DNA from 3 places in the Cytobacillus kochii genome. Region 3 is predicted to be linked to each of the others. Evidence: predicted binding sites of a transcription regulator. Region 3 holds the regulator's gene; each other region holds the start of a gene.
The links. The regulator LexA, encoded in region 3, represses DNA repair genes until DNA is damaged. The targets are predictions, from matches to a motif close to CGAACATATGTTCG.

Region 1: a site for LexA is predicted at 2,273-2,286, ahead of LG276_RS15490 (DNA polymerase thumb domain-containing protein). Genes of this name have one in related genera too.
Region 2: a site for LexA is predicted at 3,833-3,846, ahead of LG276_RS08060 (DNA repair exonuclease). Genes of this name have one in related genera too.

What each region holds. Positions count from the first base shown of each region.
Region 1 covers NZ_CP085254.1:3,022,552-3,028,242, forward strand. The annotation lists gene LG276_RS15480 (LysR family transcriptional regulator) at 1-576, shown strand, start outside; gene LG276_RS15485 (YolD-like family protein) at 594-923, opposite strand; gene LG276_RS15490 (DNA polymerase thumb domain-containing protein) at 947-2,206, opposite strand; gene LG276_RS15495 (NADH-dependent flavin oxidoreductase) at 2,685-3,800, opposite strand; gene LG276_RS15500 (SDR family oxidoreductase) at 3,886-4,680, opposite strand; gene LG276_RS15505 (MBL fold metallo-hydrolase) at 4,685-5,653, opposite strand.
Region 2 covers NZ_CP085254.1:1,510,472-1,516,162, reverse strand. The annotation lists gene LG276_RS08065 (AAA family ATPase) at 1-2,565, opposite strand, end outside; gene LG276_RS08060 (DNA repair exonuclease) at 2,562-3,785, opposite strand; gene LG276_RS08055 (response regulator transcription factor) at 4,087-4,698, opposite strand; gene LG276_RS08050 (sensor histidine kinase) at 4,701-5,691, opposite strand, start outside.
Region 3 covers NZ_CP085254.1:2,040,945-2,046,635, reverse strand. The annotation lists gene LG276_RS10720 (recombinase family protein) at 346-1,011, opposite strand; gene LG276_RS10715 (LysM peptidoglycan-binding domain-containing protein) at 1,026-1,358, opposite strand; gene lexA (transcriptional repressor LexA) at 1,490-2,137, shown strand; gene LG276_RS10705 (DUF4257 domain-containing protein) at 2,333-2,617, shown strand; gene LG276_RS10700 (hypothetical protein) at 3,321-3,668, opposite strand; gene LG276_RS10695 (hypothetical protein) at 3,936-4,277, opposite strand; gene LG276_RS10690 (hypothetical protein) at 4,536-4,838, opposite strand; gene glnA (type I glutamate--ammonia ligase) at 5,139-5,691, opposite strand, start outside.

The sequences.
Region 1 (5,691 bases), 980 kb from region 3:
CATCCTAATGTTCATATTAAACAATACACTGGCACAGCAGCAGCGATGAAAAAGCAATTAGAGGATGGAGATATTGATTTTTGTATTTCTATGAGGCCTATCGAAGGGACAGAAATTGAGTGGGTGACCCTCCTTGATGAGGAAATCTTTTTATCTGTCCCACCTGATCACCCCCTTGCCCACCGATCTTCGGTTCATTTAAATGAAGTATGTAACGAGGTATTTATTAATCGTCCGATGGGCTATGATTTTAGAGATTTAACGGATCAGTTTTGCTCTGAAGCAGGCTTCACTCCCCATACTCCGATTGAACTTGAAGAAGCAGGAGCTATTTTACGATTGATTGAGCTCGGTTTAGGGATTTCTTTTACACCACAGTTATCATTATTACAAGAGAATTTACCGAAAACAGTGCAAATCCCAATCACTGCTCCTCGTTGTCGACGTAATATTGGACTCGCCTGGCATAAAGGACGTTATTTCTCTCAGGCTGCGACTGATCTCCATCAATTTACGGTGCGTTTTTTTAAACACATCGCTCTTACTTATTTTGACGATCAGAGTGTTGGCGATTGATACGGGGTATAGTTAACTTAACTTTCTTCTATATGAATGATTTCTGGTAGGAAAATGATATCAATACGGTCATCCTCCTTTACGACTCGAAGCGATTGTTTGAATGTATCTACATAATGAATGCGACCGGAAATAGTCACTTGTTCTCCTCGACGGAACAAGGTAAATGTTAACAAAGTATGAAACGCCATGGCCTCGCTAATCACCTCATCGAACTGTTCATATTGTTGTTCATCTAACTGAGGTTTAGTTTGTTTATGGTGACTTTCATCATACTCTCTTAAAAGCTTGACATGTTCCGGTAGCATCATTGAAACCCATTTCTTATTCCCACGATCACGAAGCATCACTTATTCCTTCTTTCTCCTTACTATTTTTTATGACCACCGACAAGTGTTGCTCTATGTCTCGCTGTACCTGCATCGGTATAAGAAACCGCTCGCAATAAGGAAGCAGATCCGAAGCGGGCACGAATGCGATCGACGGTATAGCCGAGCTTGCGCTTGTTAAAGCCGTTTTGATCAAATAAACTAAGCTGATACTCGTGATCATCGGTTATTTGTCCAAGAGAAATAGTAATCTTCCGAACCGTTTTGCCGTTATAATGTTCATCTAATAAAGCTAAACAAACATGATAAATGGTCATTGTTACATTTGTCGGCTCCTCCATTGTCCGAGAACGATAAAATCCACCACCAAACTCATCCTTGCTATATCCAAGCCCAAAATGAACGGTTCTTCCAGCCTTACGATGTGTGCGCGCCCTTCTTGCAACCTCCTCACACATTTCTAAAACAACATGCTTGATTTCTTCTTTATCAGTATAATCTCGAAGCAAGATTTGACTTTTCCCAAAGCTAATTTGACCTTGTAAAATCGGAGCACCGATTTCTGACAAATCTATTCCCCATGCGTGATAATAAAGCTGATTGCCCATAATACCAAACTTTTTTTCTAGTGTAGTTAGATTAAAATGGGCAAGCTGACCAACCGTGAAAATGCCCATACTGTTCAAGTTTTTCTCCATTCTACTGCCTATACCCCACATTTGACTTAATGGAGAAATCGGCCAAAGCTTTTCTTCTATTTGTTCATAAGTCCACTCAGCAATACCAGCCTTCTTTGCTTCTAAATCAAGACAAAGCTTTGCCATTAACATATTAGGACCAATCCCAACAGATGAAGGTAGTTGAAATTCCCTTTCGATATCATCTTTTATCTTTTGGGCAATCGTATAGGCGTCACCCCATATATGTTCTGTTCCGTCAATACGAATAAAACTTTCATCGACACTATAAGTGTGCACAGCCTCTTTTGGTACATAGCGATGAAATACACGTGTAATTTCCATAGAGACACGTAAATACGTAGCCATCTTTGGCTCTTCAATAATAATGCGGGGATCATTGGGTACTTCAAATAGCCTCGATCCTGTTTTTATGCCAAATTCTTTCTTCATTCTCGGTGAAGCAGCAAGAATGACACTGCCTTTACGATCATGATTTCCCGCCACTACAAGATAGCATTCCATTGGATCTAATCCCCGTATAACAGCTGAACAACTGGCATAGAAGCTCTTCATATCTATACATAAAATTTGTTGTTTTGGCATTACACTATAATCAACCATTAGATTGCCTCTTCCCACTATAAAATAAGAACTTATGTTCCGTTTATTTATACCCATAATATTAACCGAATATACGTTCTCTTTCAATGGAAATTTTACGACGAATTTCTTATATTCTACTGTCTAGACAAAACCTGGGATTAAATAAGAATAGCTCTATCATTAGATGAGATGGACTATGGGGAAAAACAAACTCTTGTACAGCAGAAGGCTGCTCCTTCCATTATCCTATGTATAAATATTCGACATATTATGATATTTTACCTAAATCTATAATCAAAAAAGTCCCAGCTTTTCCTCTTTTATTTGACATGCCTGTTATTTAACGAGAATGTTTAATGGATAGTCAAAAAAATCACTGTTTTTCCGCTATCTTTGACCGTTTCACTATTGATGTATGAGCAAACCGCTTTTGTAACCAAAATAAGACAAAAAAAAACATGAACAAATTGTTCATGTTCATGTTTTCTAAAGATTTCTAGCGAGTAAATGGGACCCAACCTTCTGCAGCTAGGATCACTTCCCATAATCCGTTCGGAATGTCATATTTATCTCTTTCTTTTAAATTCAGGGCATATTCTATTTTCTCAAGACGATCTTCTTGAATATATGCAGCCCATCTTGGTGAAATGAGTAATTCTCTACCTATAGCAATAAGCGGGATATTTCGTTCTCTAACAGCTAATGCGTCATCAGGTGAATTCACTTTTCCAACGGCCATTAACGGAACACGTCCGTTAATTACTTCATTCACCAGCTCAATTCTTGTGCGCTCTGTATCCGCCCCGCGGTGAGGAGTAGATAGTGCATGCATAAGAGAGATGTGCAAATAATCGAATGGAAGATTTGATAAAGCATCCACTAGTTGAAAGGTTTCAGTCATTGTTAAACCAGGTGTCGACGGCTCTTCAGGTGAGAAGCGATAACCGAAAATAAATGGTCTCTTTGCATGCTTATCAATCGCTCTTTGGCAAGCTTCCGCAACAGCCAATGGAAACTTCATCCGATTTTCTACAGATCCACCCCATTCATCCGTACGGTTATTCGTATAAGGGGAATAAAACTGCTGTACTAAATACCCGTTTGCACCATGAATTTCTACTCCATCAAAACCTGCTTCAATTGCTCTTCTCGTTGCTTCTCCAAAAGCTTCGATGATTTCTTCAATTTCCCCTGTCGATAGGGCACGAGCCTTTTGGTTATCACGATCGATATTTGACGCAGATACAACATCACCATCGGGAACAAGTTCAGAAGGACATGAAATGCCGCCGTGATGAATTTGTATCACCGCTTTTGCCCCTTCTTGTTGAACCGTCTCAGCTAGTTTTTTTAAACCAGGAATAAACTGGTCATCGTAAATAGCTGGTTGACCAGGAAAAGCTTTACCATTTGGTGTTACATTGGCACAAGCAGTAATAACTGTACCTAAATCTTTTGCACGGGCCTTAATAAAGACTAATTCTTCTTCTGAAATAGAGCCATCATCATTAGAAGAATAATGTGTCATCGGTGCGAGTGCAAGTCGATTTTTAACTGTCACACCGTTAGGAAATGTATAGGATTCAAATAACGGTTCAAATTTTGCTTTCATATCTATCACCTTTTCTCTATAAATATCTTCACGATTTCACCATATAGATAAAAACAGCCCGATGCAAACCATTCAACTTGAAACATTATTTTTTATTAAACACACCGCGTCCAGCCCATTCAAATAATCTGGGAGCAATGGCAAATACTTTACTCCCTAAATTCATCCACCTTGGGAGATTGACCTCTCTTGTTGGCGTCAACATCACATCAACAACTTTTCGCGCAACATACTCCGGCTTTAACATATATCGCTGAACATTTTTCACATATGTGCCTTCTTTATCAGCAATATCAAAAAAATTCGTCTCAATTGGGCCTGGATTCACCGTTGTAATATACACACCTTGAGAAGCAACTTCCATCCGTAGGCTATTAGAATAACCTAATACCGCATGTTTGGTTGCAGAATAGGTACTTGATTTCGGCGTGGCAATTTTTCCAGCTTGTGAAGCGATATTGATAATATGCCCGCTTTTGGTCGCTAACATTTTTGGCAATACTTGCTGTGTGCAAGCAATTAAACCCAGTACATTCACATCGAACATGCTTTTTACTTCTTTCATATCTGCATCATGAGCATAAGTGAAAATGCCGTATCCCGCATTATTCACAAGGACATCGATTACTTTAAACCGTTCGAGAATCAATGGGAAAACTTCCTCTACCTTTTCCACATTAGAGACATCTAAAGAAAATGTATAAATATCAATAGCATAGCGTTGCTCAAGCTCTTCTTTCATTGCAGCTAATTTATCTGTCCTTCTAGCCACTAAAGCAAGATTGGCTCCTCTTTCCGCACAAAGCCTTGCCATCTTTTCACCTATCCCACCTGATGCACCTGTAATAATAATGTTCTTTCCATGTAAATCTTTTCCCATTTTATCACCTCATTTGGCTACTATAGAAAGACACACCGTCCTTCTTATACTCATTTACTTCCCCCATCGCAAGCAAATAGTCGAGCTGACCGATTGTTTCAGATACCGTAAGAGGTAATTGCATTTTGTAAGCTTTCGGAAAAAGGCGTTTGCATATATCAAAGACCGTCATTGATTCTTCCATGAGCCATTTCTTGACCTTCATCGCACGTTCATGCTGTGCTTTTTTTCGTTGAGGTATGATTTCATTTACATTTGTGAAGACTTCTCCATGACCTGGCAATACAAGTGCAAGCGGATAACGGCTTAATTTATCAAGCGATTCATTATATTGCAATAATGATTTAGGGCGCTCAGATTGCCCAGGTAAAGGTGGCTCCATTAACGGATTCGGAGAAATATGAGCCAGCAGATGGTCACCACCAATATAAATTCCATCACTTTCTCGCAATAAACCAATATGACTTTGTGCATGACCCGGCGTTTCGATAACACGCCATCCCTTTAACCCTGGAGGTTCGTCTCCCTCACAAATCTCTTGTGCTAATGAGCGATCACAGAAATAGGCAAGCTCAGTATGTAGTCTTGTCATTACTTTATCGTAATACTGAATCAAGCCAAACTCAGTGAGAACATGCTGATAAAAATCATTATTTTGCTGTAGGAAGGCCTCTGTCCGATTGAGCCATCGCTCATTTAAAGGATGACCAATAATTTGCATATCAGCCGGAAAATAATCCAGCAGACCAACGTGATCTGGATGATGGTGAGTCAGAATCACTTGCTCAATATCTGACAGTGTTAAGCCTAACTCATTTAGTTCTGACTGCAACGCTTCCCAAGCTTCCTCTGTTTTAGGTCCAGCATCTATAAGGGTTAGCTTCTCTCCTTTGATGACATAAAGGTTAACATCACCTACAGGAAAAGGAGTAGGAATCACGAGTCGACCGATATCATTAATCCATTGTGCCATTTTCATACCCTCCAACAATCATTATATTTAAATAAAAT
Region 2 (5,691 bases), 530 kb from region 3:
AGATAGTAAGCTCTTTGCTGTTGCATACACGGCCCATTCCTTTGCCAACTCATTCCATTCTGCTTTTAATTGTTTGTATTTGTGTAATAGTTCAGCATAAATTCCACCTTCTTCTAATTGTTTAATTTCATAAGAAAGATGATGTAGTATTTCTTGTTGCTTGGTAATTCTTTCTTTCCTCGTATCAATGCTTATTTGGTATTCTTTTATTTGTTCTTCTGTCGGTCTTAATTCAACATATTTATTTAATGTCTCTTGTGATAAGTTTGTCATATTTAATTTTAATTTTTCGGTTCGTAGCTCTTCTTTAATGGCTTGCTTCCTTTTAGCAGCCATCCCTTTTTCTTTAAAAGCTACGATTGAAGACACATCTGCTTCTTCTAGTAACGATTGAACATGCTTTTCTCTATTTGCTATTTTCTCGTCTATAATCGTAATATCTGATTGGATTGATTCTTTTATTTCCTTATTTTTTTCAAAGTTTGCAAGTTTGTTTCTTTCTTTATCGATGATATCTTTTAACTGAATCACGCCATCAGCATATGAGCGTGGTTCGATAACCAATAACGAGAAATAAAGAGAGAGTTTCTCCTCTATATTAGTAATAGATTGGCTTAAGTCATCCAATTTCGTTTTCTTTATCTTCTTTTTTCTAATCGTGCCCTTCATCTCTTCAATCAATAAGAAGGCATCAAGTAATTGATTTTTCATAGTTGATTTACTTAATTTATATGGCTCGGCAATGAGATCTATCTTACTATCAATTTCTCTCATCTCACCTTCCCACACTTCATATGCGGCGATGATTTTTTCATACTGACTATTGACATAATCTAATCGCCGAGCGTATTCGGCAACTTCGGCTTCTTGCTTGTTATCTCTTTCAATTTGCTGCTTCCATTCATCCACCTGCTCTTTAGCTGCGATGGGCTCATCTCTTTCTAATACCACTTTTTGTTGTCTTAAATAATCCAATTCATCCTTTATTCCATCAGAGTAGACTGCCTTCTGTTTAAAAAAAGAACTAATAAAGGTAAGACAGATTCCCCCAATCGCTAATGCTTGGATGAGGAATGAAGCTTCAATAAATCCCCATATGCCAATGAAAATAAATAATAATATAAGTGAACTTATCTTCATATATTCAATTTTTTGGGCTTTCTTATCCTTAGTAATTGCTTGTTTATGTTTCTCCGTGAGCAATTGTATATTGACATTGATTTCAGTTAATCTCTGATGGTGACTTTCCTGTTGCTCAAAAGTAGTGATTTGTTTAACAATGTTTGCTCTCTCTTCCCTTGATAGTAACTTCTTTCTACTTTCATTTATTTTATTTTCTAATTCATTTAATTCAGTTCTTATAGTCTCCGACTCTTCATCCAATTGCAATTTTCTATCGGTCAACCGCGACTTTTTCTTCATTACATTAGAGATGAGCTCTTTTTGAAACATACTCGTATCAAAAGATAAAATTTCTTCCTCAGATATTTGCATATGCAGCTTATCTGACATATGCTGCAATTCTTCCTCCAAAGCTTTTATTTCGAGTTGCCATTCGTTTTTCGTCTGCACTTGATTCTCTCTGACAGTATTCAGTTCGCAAACAGCTTCGATTTCTGCTCTATTTTCAAGTATTTGCTTCTGTAACCCTGCATTCATTAATTTTTCGTCAAGGTTACTTCTTTTCATGATGAGTTCATTTCTTTGGTCTTCTAATACTTCCATATTCTGTTGTATAGCATCTAATTGCTTTAACCCATCTATTGGAAAATCATCTACGTCTAATTGCTTTTCTTCATCTAGTAAACTTAAATAATGAAGATATACTTCCTCAACCGTAAACCATTTCCTTAAAGAACTTAACATCGCTTCTAACTGTTCCACTTCTTGTTCAAGTAGTTCGTTACTATGAATTAATTCTTCTTTTTTCTCCGTTCGTTCTTTATAAAGGTTATTCGTTTTTTCCGCTTTTTTTAGATTTTCATATGCTTTTTTTAGCTCTTTTAAACCGCTGTTTAAAACTGGCTTTGTTCCAGATGGCTTAAAACGCAAATCCAGTTGCTTTTGCAAATATTGTTCTGCCTTTAAAATGCCATCTGTTCCAACAACCGCGGAAGAAAATAAAAAATGCCCTAAATCTTCTTTACTAAATGATTGCACATTTTGAATATCAAACAGGTCAAAAGAAAAGATTGCTCGGTATAATGATTGGTCCATCCCTTGGATCAATTCCTCTAATAACGTAGAACCACCGCTTCTTCCAGAACTGAGCACAACGTTCACTTCATCTGGTGTTCTTTCCTTTACTCTCTCAATCATTGCTTCATGCCCATCTGGTAAAGTGACAATTAATTTTCCACCATATTGATTACTATTCTTAGGTTTATAATTTCTTTCATTTCCTTTTTTAGATGGAAAACCAAATAACATACTATGAATAAAAGACATTAGTGTTGATTTACCCGCTTCATTTTGCCCGTAAAAACAATGAAAATCGGTTAACTGTTCAATTTTGATATTTTCCCATTTTCCGTAACCATAAATCTCCATCCCTTTAAGCTTCATTCGTTCACCCCCTCCACTAATAGTTCAAGTAACAATTGTTTTGCATCTGCAACAATTTCTTTTTGATCTGTTAGTGATAATTCATCTATCCATCGACTTGCTTGTTTATGTCTATATAATGGGGATAATGCCTTCAGAACTATTTCTTCATTTGCAAGATCTAACATTTCTTTATAAAAAGGTGACTGACTTCGTAAACTTTCCTCATCCCACACTAACTGCTTTTTAACTTTTAACTCATTTACCCAAACGAAGGATTGTTGTATTCGTTCAGTTTCTTGGAGAAATTCTATTAATTCACCTGACCGAATGGCTTTTTCTTCTATTTCACTCATACTTAAGTGTTGTAATTCTAATTTAAGTATAATGGCTTTTCCTTCTCTTCTTTTTGATTCTAACAATTTGATACAATTTGATAATAAAACCTCAAAAGAATTGAATGAACTACAATCAAGGACCACTTCATCCCAAACCACATCATTTGTCTCAATAAATCGCTTCTCGCAAATATGCTCTTGTAATTCTATTAAATAACAACCCTTTATACCTGTTTCCTTTTTATGTCTTCCTTGTATATTTCCTGGATAAATAATTGGTGGTACTGTATTGATTTCAGCTCTTTTATGTATATGACCAAGGGCCCAATAATCAAACTGCTTTTCTATCAAGTCAGAAATCGTAAACGGTGCATAGTTCCCGTGTTCTGTTAATCCTTCCAAATTGCCATGTAAAATGCCGATATGATAACCAGCCGCTTCTTCTTTCTGATAAAGCTGAACCATTCTTTCATCGACATGTCGTTCTTTGTAACTAAAGCCATAAAGATGAATAATTGTATCGTTTTTTTGAAATCTAGTTACTTCTGGTATTTCACCAAAAATAAATACATTCTCTGGCATCGTTAATTTAATCCACTCTCCACCAAGATGATCATGGTTACCATGAACAATAAATGCACGAATGCTAGCCTTATGTAAACGTAACATCTGTTCTCGCAAGATGTTTTGTGCCTTTATACTCCGATCGCTTGCATCGTATAAATCTCCCGCTAAGATAACAAAATCAACTTTTTCACTTATTGCAACATCAATGAGCTTAATAAATGAACGAAATGTACTTTCCTTTAACCGCTCAAATATGAAGTCGGGTAAGTCTTTTAATCCAACCATCGGGCTGTCTAAATGTAAATCTGCAGCATGAATAAATTTGATAGGCTCCATTTTTTATCCCTCTTACATTTTTCTTTTATTTTAACGCAAACCAAAAGCGAATGCACGTTCTTACTTGATTGATCGTAGAATTGAAATTTAATGAAAGGATCAGAAGACTCAGCTCAGTCTCTTGTTCACCTTAATGTTAGTTTTGCTCTTTATATCAACTTGCTAAATACTAACCATCATGCTTATTTAAGAAATATTCGTTTCTTATCGCATAAAAAAAACCGGACTCATCTCCCGGTTTTTGTTTAGATAATAGTCAACGGCTTTTCTCTACATGCAATGTAAGATGCTAGTTGACATCCTATTTTTGCCGTTGCCAATAGTAAATGGCTAGTTGTGTACGATCGCGTAGCTCCAGTTTATCAAGAACAATAGATAGAACATTACGAACGGTCCCTTCACTTAAATAAAGCTGCTTCGATATTTCTTTATTCGATAAACCTTCCACCACAAGCTCCATCACGTCTTTCTCCCTTTCGGTTAATGACCAGAACCCATCTGACTTATTTTGTAGCACAAGTTTATCAAGTACTTCCGGAGTAAGAACCCTCGCATTTGATCCGATTGCACGGATCTGTTTGGCCATATCTTTAATCGAACTAGATTTTATGATGTAGCCCTCAGCACCTGCTTTTAAAGCAAGCCGAATATTCATTTCGTCTTGAAAGGTTGTCAACATCATTATTTTAATATGTGGCCAGTTTCTTTTTATAACCTTTGTACTTTCTATTCCATTCAACACCGGCATTTGGATATCCATTAGAATAAGGTCTAGCTGCACTTTCTCACAAAAAGAAATCGCTTCACTTCCATTTTCAACCACACCAACAATTTTTATATCTTCTTCTTTATCGAGAAGTAATTGTAAGCTCTGACAAATTAAACGATCATCATCGACAATTAATATATCCATAGCTACTTCCCCCTTCTCTGTATAGGTAAAACACATACGAGCAAGTACCCATTTTGACGATCAATTGTAAAGCTTCCTTTTAACATTCTTGCTCTTAATTGTAAACTTCTTAGTCCACTTCCGTTCACTGATTTTTGGGTAATGGTGCCGTTATCATGGATTTTCAACCTGACAAGTGTTTCAGTAATATCAAGTTCAACTTTCGTTTTCGTCGCATTACTATATTTACTTACATTTGTAATAGCTTCCTTAAGACACGCTTCCAACATCAGCCAATATTGAGAAGATACATTATCCACATTTCCATTATATTGAAATTCTATGAGTAATGGCTCTGAATCTGCTACGATTCTTTGCAACTTATCAACACCTATATAAGTAACAGGTGTGAGATTATGAACTGTATTTCTTAATCTCGTAGTACTCCTCGAAAGCCTAATTTTCACCTGTTCCAGAAGGGAGTGCGCTTGATTTTCATTTTCTACTTGTTCATATGCCTGAATAGCTAGAAGGGCACCTGTTAAATCATGCCCTATGTGGTCATGCAGTTCTCTTGAAATCCGATTTCTCTCCTTCAATTCAGCTGCCTTTTCCACCTCAAAATAAGCTTCTAAAAGCTCCATTTTGATCTGTTCAAGCTCATGCTTTTCTTTTCTTTCCTTGTCTAAAGTCTTTTCTAGTTGCTTACGTTCTTTCATTGACTGATAAGTGAAGCTTCCGACTAATACTGTGAGTAAACTATACCAAATCAAAGTGATATCAAAGGCAGGGTAAGCAATCATGAAAATCGTCATTGGGAAAATCAACCACCACTTCCCGACTATTGCTGCTTCGAAAATAGCGATGGCTAAACCATATAGGGCAAACGGAAAATATGGAATGAAAACGATACAGAGGACTATTTCAATAAGAAAACTCCATTTTGGTATTGAAAATCTTATACGTATGCTCATAACAATGAGCAAAAGCAGGATAAAAACAATCGCCTCAAAG
Region 3 (5,691 bases):
ACACTCATGCTTTTCACTATCATTTCAGAGGACAATAAGTTGGTATCGTATTGCTTTATTATTAGGTATGGCAATGTAGCAGTGTTCTCAACTTAAAAATGTGAGAATTATTTAATGTAGGGTGCGTATGTAAATAAGGGGAATAAGGGAATAATACTTTCACTAACGTTAAATGAAAAAACATGGATGAATCCTCGGCAAACAAATAACCATTCACAATTCACATGTCTGAACTCATGGACGATTGAAGGATCTTTCAGTATGCTTTTATCTTGGAATCAGTACCAGAATTTCTTAGTCTTTAAGTTAAATTACAACTAATCAACTTAACTTATTAGGCCTATATCAAGATGATTCATTATCCACCTGCTCTATATCAGCTATATATTCATTATATCTACGGTTTACTGTCGCTTTAGATATTTTATAACCAAAGCCTCTTAACGTTGCAGCAATTTCTGCAAAAGTAAGGTTATTTTGTCTCAATTTTACTATTTCTTCTATTGGTACCTCTATTCGTTCTCTTCCGTTTATATTTCCTTGGTTTTTTAAATTCTTTTCAGGTCGAAAGCCTTTTTGAACAGCTTTTTGCATCCCTCTTTTTATTTTTACATTATGTATTTTTCTTTGATACTCTTCAACCATGCTAACAATTTGTAATACCATAGAATCAGAATCTGAAAGTTGCAATTCTCCATTATGGGCAATAGTATAAATTTTCCCATTTTCCTTCAGTATACAATGTAAGATGGCAATTTTAGCATTTCCTCTTCCAATCCTGGTTTCATCTTGAATAAGAACAGCCTCTGCTTGATTTTGTTTAAGTAACTCCAATAATTGCAACAAACCAATTCTTTCTAAATCATAACCACTTGCTTTCTCACGTATGACTTCAACCACATTCATATCTTTCATTCTTGCTAAATGTAAAAGTTCTTCCTCTTGTCTAGCAAGAGACGTTTCCTGGGTATCTTTCGTCGTACTCACTCTGCAATATATAATTACATTCATTCTCTTTCATTCCTTTAGTCTTCTAATATCACACTAGCTAAATTTGTTTCAGATATTATTTCACCATCTGTAATGGGAAGATACACCTTATCACCAGGATGTATTTTACCTAAATGTATATGATTAAATTCTTCTACCCAAGCAACAAAGTCTTTAGAAGACATATTATGGGCATCTTTAAATTCCTCCGCCATTTTCCATAAAGAATCTCCTTGTTTTACTTCAACTTTTACATATTCCACCTGATTTGCATTACCAGTGTTCAAAAATAATAAGAAAGCCATACCGAAACTAAAAGCGATAAGAATAATAGCATAACTATAAGAATTCCACAATTGTTTTATCATTAATTGCCACCCCTGAATAGAATATATGTTCGATTTGATAATTTTAGTATAATGCGAACGTTTGTTTCTGTCAATAAGAAAATTCGAACTTATGTTTGTATCTATTTACTACTGATGGTATAATAATCTTAATGAAATTGACGAAGGTGCGTGATAGCGTGAAATTATCTAAGAGGCAGCAAGATATATTGAATTTTATAAAAGATGAAGTAAAACAAAAAGGTTATCCACCTTCCGTTAGGGAAATAGGTGAAGCTGTTGGACTTGCTTCAAGTTCAACCGTACATGGCCATCTAGCCAGACTAGAGAGTAAAGGACTTATTCGTCGAGATCCGACAAAACCCCGTGCCATTGAAGTATTAAATTTAGAAGAAAGCAACCCAATTCCTAAAATGCAAACGGTGAACGTTCCTATTATCGGTAAGGTTACTGCTGGTCACCCCATTACTGCGATTGAGAATGTTGAGGAATATTTTCCTTTACCTGAAAGAATGGCTCCGAGTGATGAAAATATCTTCATGCTTGAAATTATGGGAGAAAGTATGATTGAAGCTGGCATATTAGATGGTGATTATGTCATAGTCAAGCAGCAACAAACAGCAAATAATGGAGAAATCGTGGTTGCTATGACAGAAGATGATGAGGCCACCGTTAAGCGATTCTTTAAAGAGAAGAACTTTATCCGCTTGCAACCAGAAAACCCTACCATGGAGCCGATTATCCTGCACAATGTATCTATTTTAGGCAAAGTAATTGGTGTTTATCGCCAAATACATTAAAAAAGAGTGTCATTATTGACACTCCTTTTTAATAGTTGCAATTATCTTTATATGTTACTCATACAATTATAAAATTTGAAAAATTCAGTAAAATAGAATCATTACATGGAGACAAAAATATATTATAATGAAATTTACACCAAGAATCAACCTAAGGTCGCAAAAAAATCTCGGCTTTAGGAGTGTGAAGGAAAAATGTTAATGAACATTCTCTTCGCTGCGTTGATTGGTGGAATTGTCGGTGTTGCAGGACATTTGCAGAGATTAGGCAAACTAGTCAAGCCACGGATGACAAAAAAATTCATTTATTTAGGGTTCTTAGAAGACATCTTACTAGGAGGACTGGCGGCCGTATTTGTCATTGTGACAACAACACCGGATTCCCCCACTGCTGTTTTCATCATCTCTCTCGTATCTGGTATGGGAGGTGAGGGTATCTTAAAATTATTAGATACCCTAAAAGTAAAAGATCAAGAATAAAATTTTATTCCGTTCTTATGAACGGTTTTTTGTTGTTTATAACAAGAACAAATTATATCTAGCCAACTTCTACTTTTTACCTTTTATTCAAGCGCTAGAAATACCCGCTTAAACAGTCTGTTTCACCTTAATGAAAGGGATATAACACATTACCGTTTCGTTTAACTTTGAGTAGCTTCTTAAATTGTCATATGTATGTCTTACACAGCACATAGAACCACTCTTCTGAAGTACGGTTCATCAATTCAATACGAAATAATGTTTTTAAACATGATGTTTTATGGGTAAATAAAAAATAAAGCATTTTTCATGAAAAACAGATGGCTAAATGGATTAAATGCTAATTATTCAATTGATTGGTAACTATAACCACTTACTTCTTAATACTTACACCTTAAATTCGGTTCATAAATGAATCATTTGCACCCTTGATTTTACATACCCCATAATCCACAAGTATAGAATCGCTTAAAATACTATTTCTTATTGATTTCGATTATCCGCATCAATACTTATAAATTTTCTTCCTAATATTAATAAATCTGTAGACAAACTCATATAAGGAGTTTGTCTACAGTCTGAAGCTGCCGCTAAAACTGCATTTGAAGATGCCTTTTAGTATCAGCAATAGTTATTTTCCCATATATTAGCTTCCATTAAAACAAAGTAAAAGCACTTTCAACTTACGGGTTTCCTAAGTTCCTTATACTTCAACTGCAACGATATCATCACAACAGATCGTAGTAATTCGTACACGAGCTTTCTTGTCACAACAACAATGATCGTGACGATCATCGTGACGATCACAGTCTGCTTTAGCTAGGAAGACTAAATTACCGCGAATATCGATAAACTCCCCGAACACATGGCCGCCACCTTTAAGAAATACTCTCACATCCTCACCACGGGAAATGTTCTTAAAGAACTCATCACAGCCACAATCCTTATTGTCATCTTTGCTGTAATTACCACAACCATGATTGTTGTTGTCATATCCATATGAGTCTGAATATCTTGGTCTTCTTCCAAAAAAACAATTATTATATCCCATATCTCTTCCTCCTTTCTATCATTATGTTAATACTATATGTCGAGGGTCTTGGAGGTGTACGGGCTATATCCCCCTGTTAAAAGACCATTTTATTTTCTCTGTGAACCTTCTTTTTGTTTGTCAAACCTAACTATAAAATAAAGAAGCAGCCGTTATGGCTGCTTTGGACTCGATTTTTGGTATCTATTAAATAGATACCAAGTTGAATGTTAATACTAAACAGTTATAGCCCTTGCATCCGCTAAGACACAATAAAGAAACTCCTAACTATCGTGTTTCAACTGCAACGATATTATCGCAACAGATCGTAGTGATTCTTACACGATTTTTCTTGTCGCAACAATCGTCGTGACGATCATCGTGACGATCACAGTTAGCTTTTGCTAAGAAAACTAAATTACCGCGAACATCAACGAATTCTCCTGTCACATGGTCGCCGCCTTTAAGAAATACTCTCACATCCTCACCACGGGAGATATTCTTAAAGAACTCATCACAGCCACAATCCTTGTTGTCGTTTTTACTGTAATTACCACAACCGTGATTGTTGTTGTCATATGAGTCTGAATATCTTGAGCCTCTTCCATAGAAATTATTATTACATCCCATTTTACTTCCTCCTTTCTATGATTATGTTAATACTATATGTGGATGGTCTTAAGGTTGTACGGGCTATATCCCCCTGTTGAAAGACCATTTTATTTTCTCTGTGGACCATCTTTTTGTTTTTCAAACCTATAAAAAAGCAGCCATTATGGCTGCTTTTAACTGAGACCCTTTTTAGTTTCTATTAATTAGTTGAATGATGATACAAAGCAGTTATAACCCTTGCATTAACTTCTTTTAGACTCATAAAAAGGACTCTTACTATCGAGTTTCAACTGCAATGATATCATCACAACAGATCGTAGTAATTCTTACACGATCTTTTTTGTCGCAACAATCTTTGTGACGATCATCATGACGATCATCGTGACGATTACAGTTAGCTTTTGCTAGGAAAACTAAATTTCCACGAACATCGATAAACTCTCCGAACACATGGCCGCCACCTTTAAGGAATACTTTCACATCCTCACCACGGGAAATGTTCCTAAAGAATTCATCACATCCACAATCGTTATGATCATATCCGTATGAGTCTGAATAGTTTTGATTATTATATCCCATATTCTCATCCTCCTTTCTCTGATTATGTTAATACTATATGTGGAAGATGAAGAGTTGTACGGGCTATATTACCTTGTTAAAAGACCATTTTATATTTTATATGACATCTTCTTAAGTTTTATAAAAAATCAGATGTTAAGGCTACTTCTATAAATTAAATGTAAAGAGGTTCATAATAAACGCCTCAAGGATGATCCTCACCGCTTTACTTTCTTCTATTTTTAAATACAAAAAGACTGTAGGTACCTCGATTACACCGAGTTTACCTACAGTCTGAAAAAACCACTTTGGTATTATCTATTAATACATTTGTAAATATTGCTCGCGTTCCCAAGGGTGAACTTGCGTTCTAAACATATCCCACTCAATTTCTTTTGCTTCGATAAAGTGTTCAAGAATATGTTCACCAAGTGCAGCTACCATTACTTCATCTTGTTTAAGAAGTTCTAGCGCGCTATAAAGTGTAGCTGGAAGATCTTTAATACCTTCAGCTTCACGTTCCTCTTTGCTCATAACATAGATATTACGATCTACTGGAGCTGGTGGTGTTAGGTTGTTTTTCACACCATCTAATCCAGCTTTAAGAAGAACAGCCATTGCAAGGTATGGATTGGCAGCTGGGTCAACACTACGTACTTCTACACGTGTACTGACACCACGTGATGCTGGGATACGAATAAGTGGTGAACGGTTTCTTGCAGACCAAGCAACATAACAAGGAGCTTCATATCCAGGCACTAAACGTTTGAAAGAGTTTACTGTTGGATTTGTTACAGCTGTGAAACTTGGTGCATGGTTAATGATACCTGCAATAAAATTACGTGCTGTATCACTAAGTTCTAAATCACCTTTT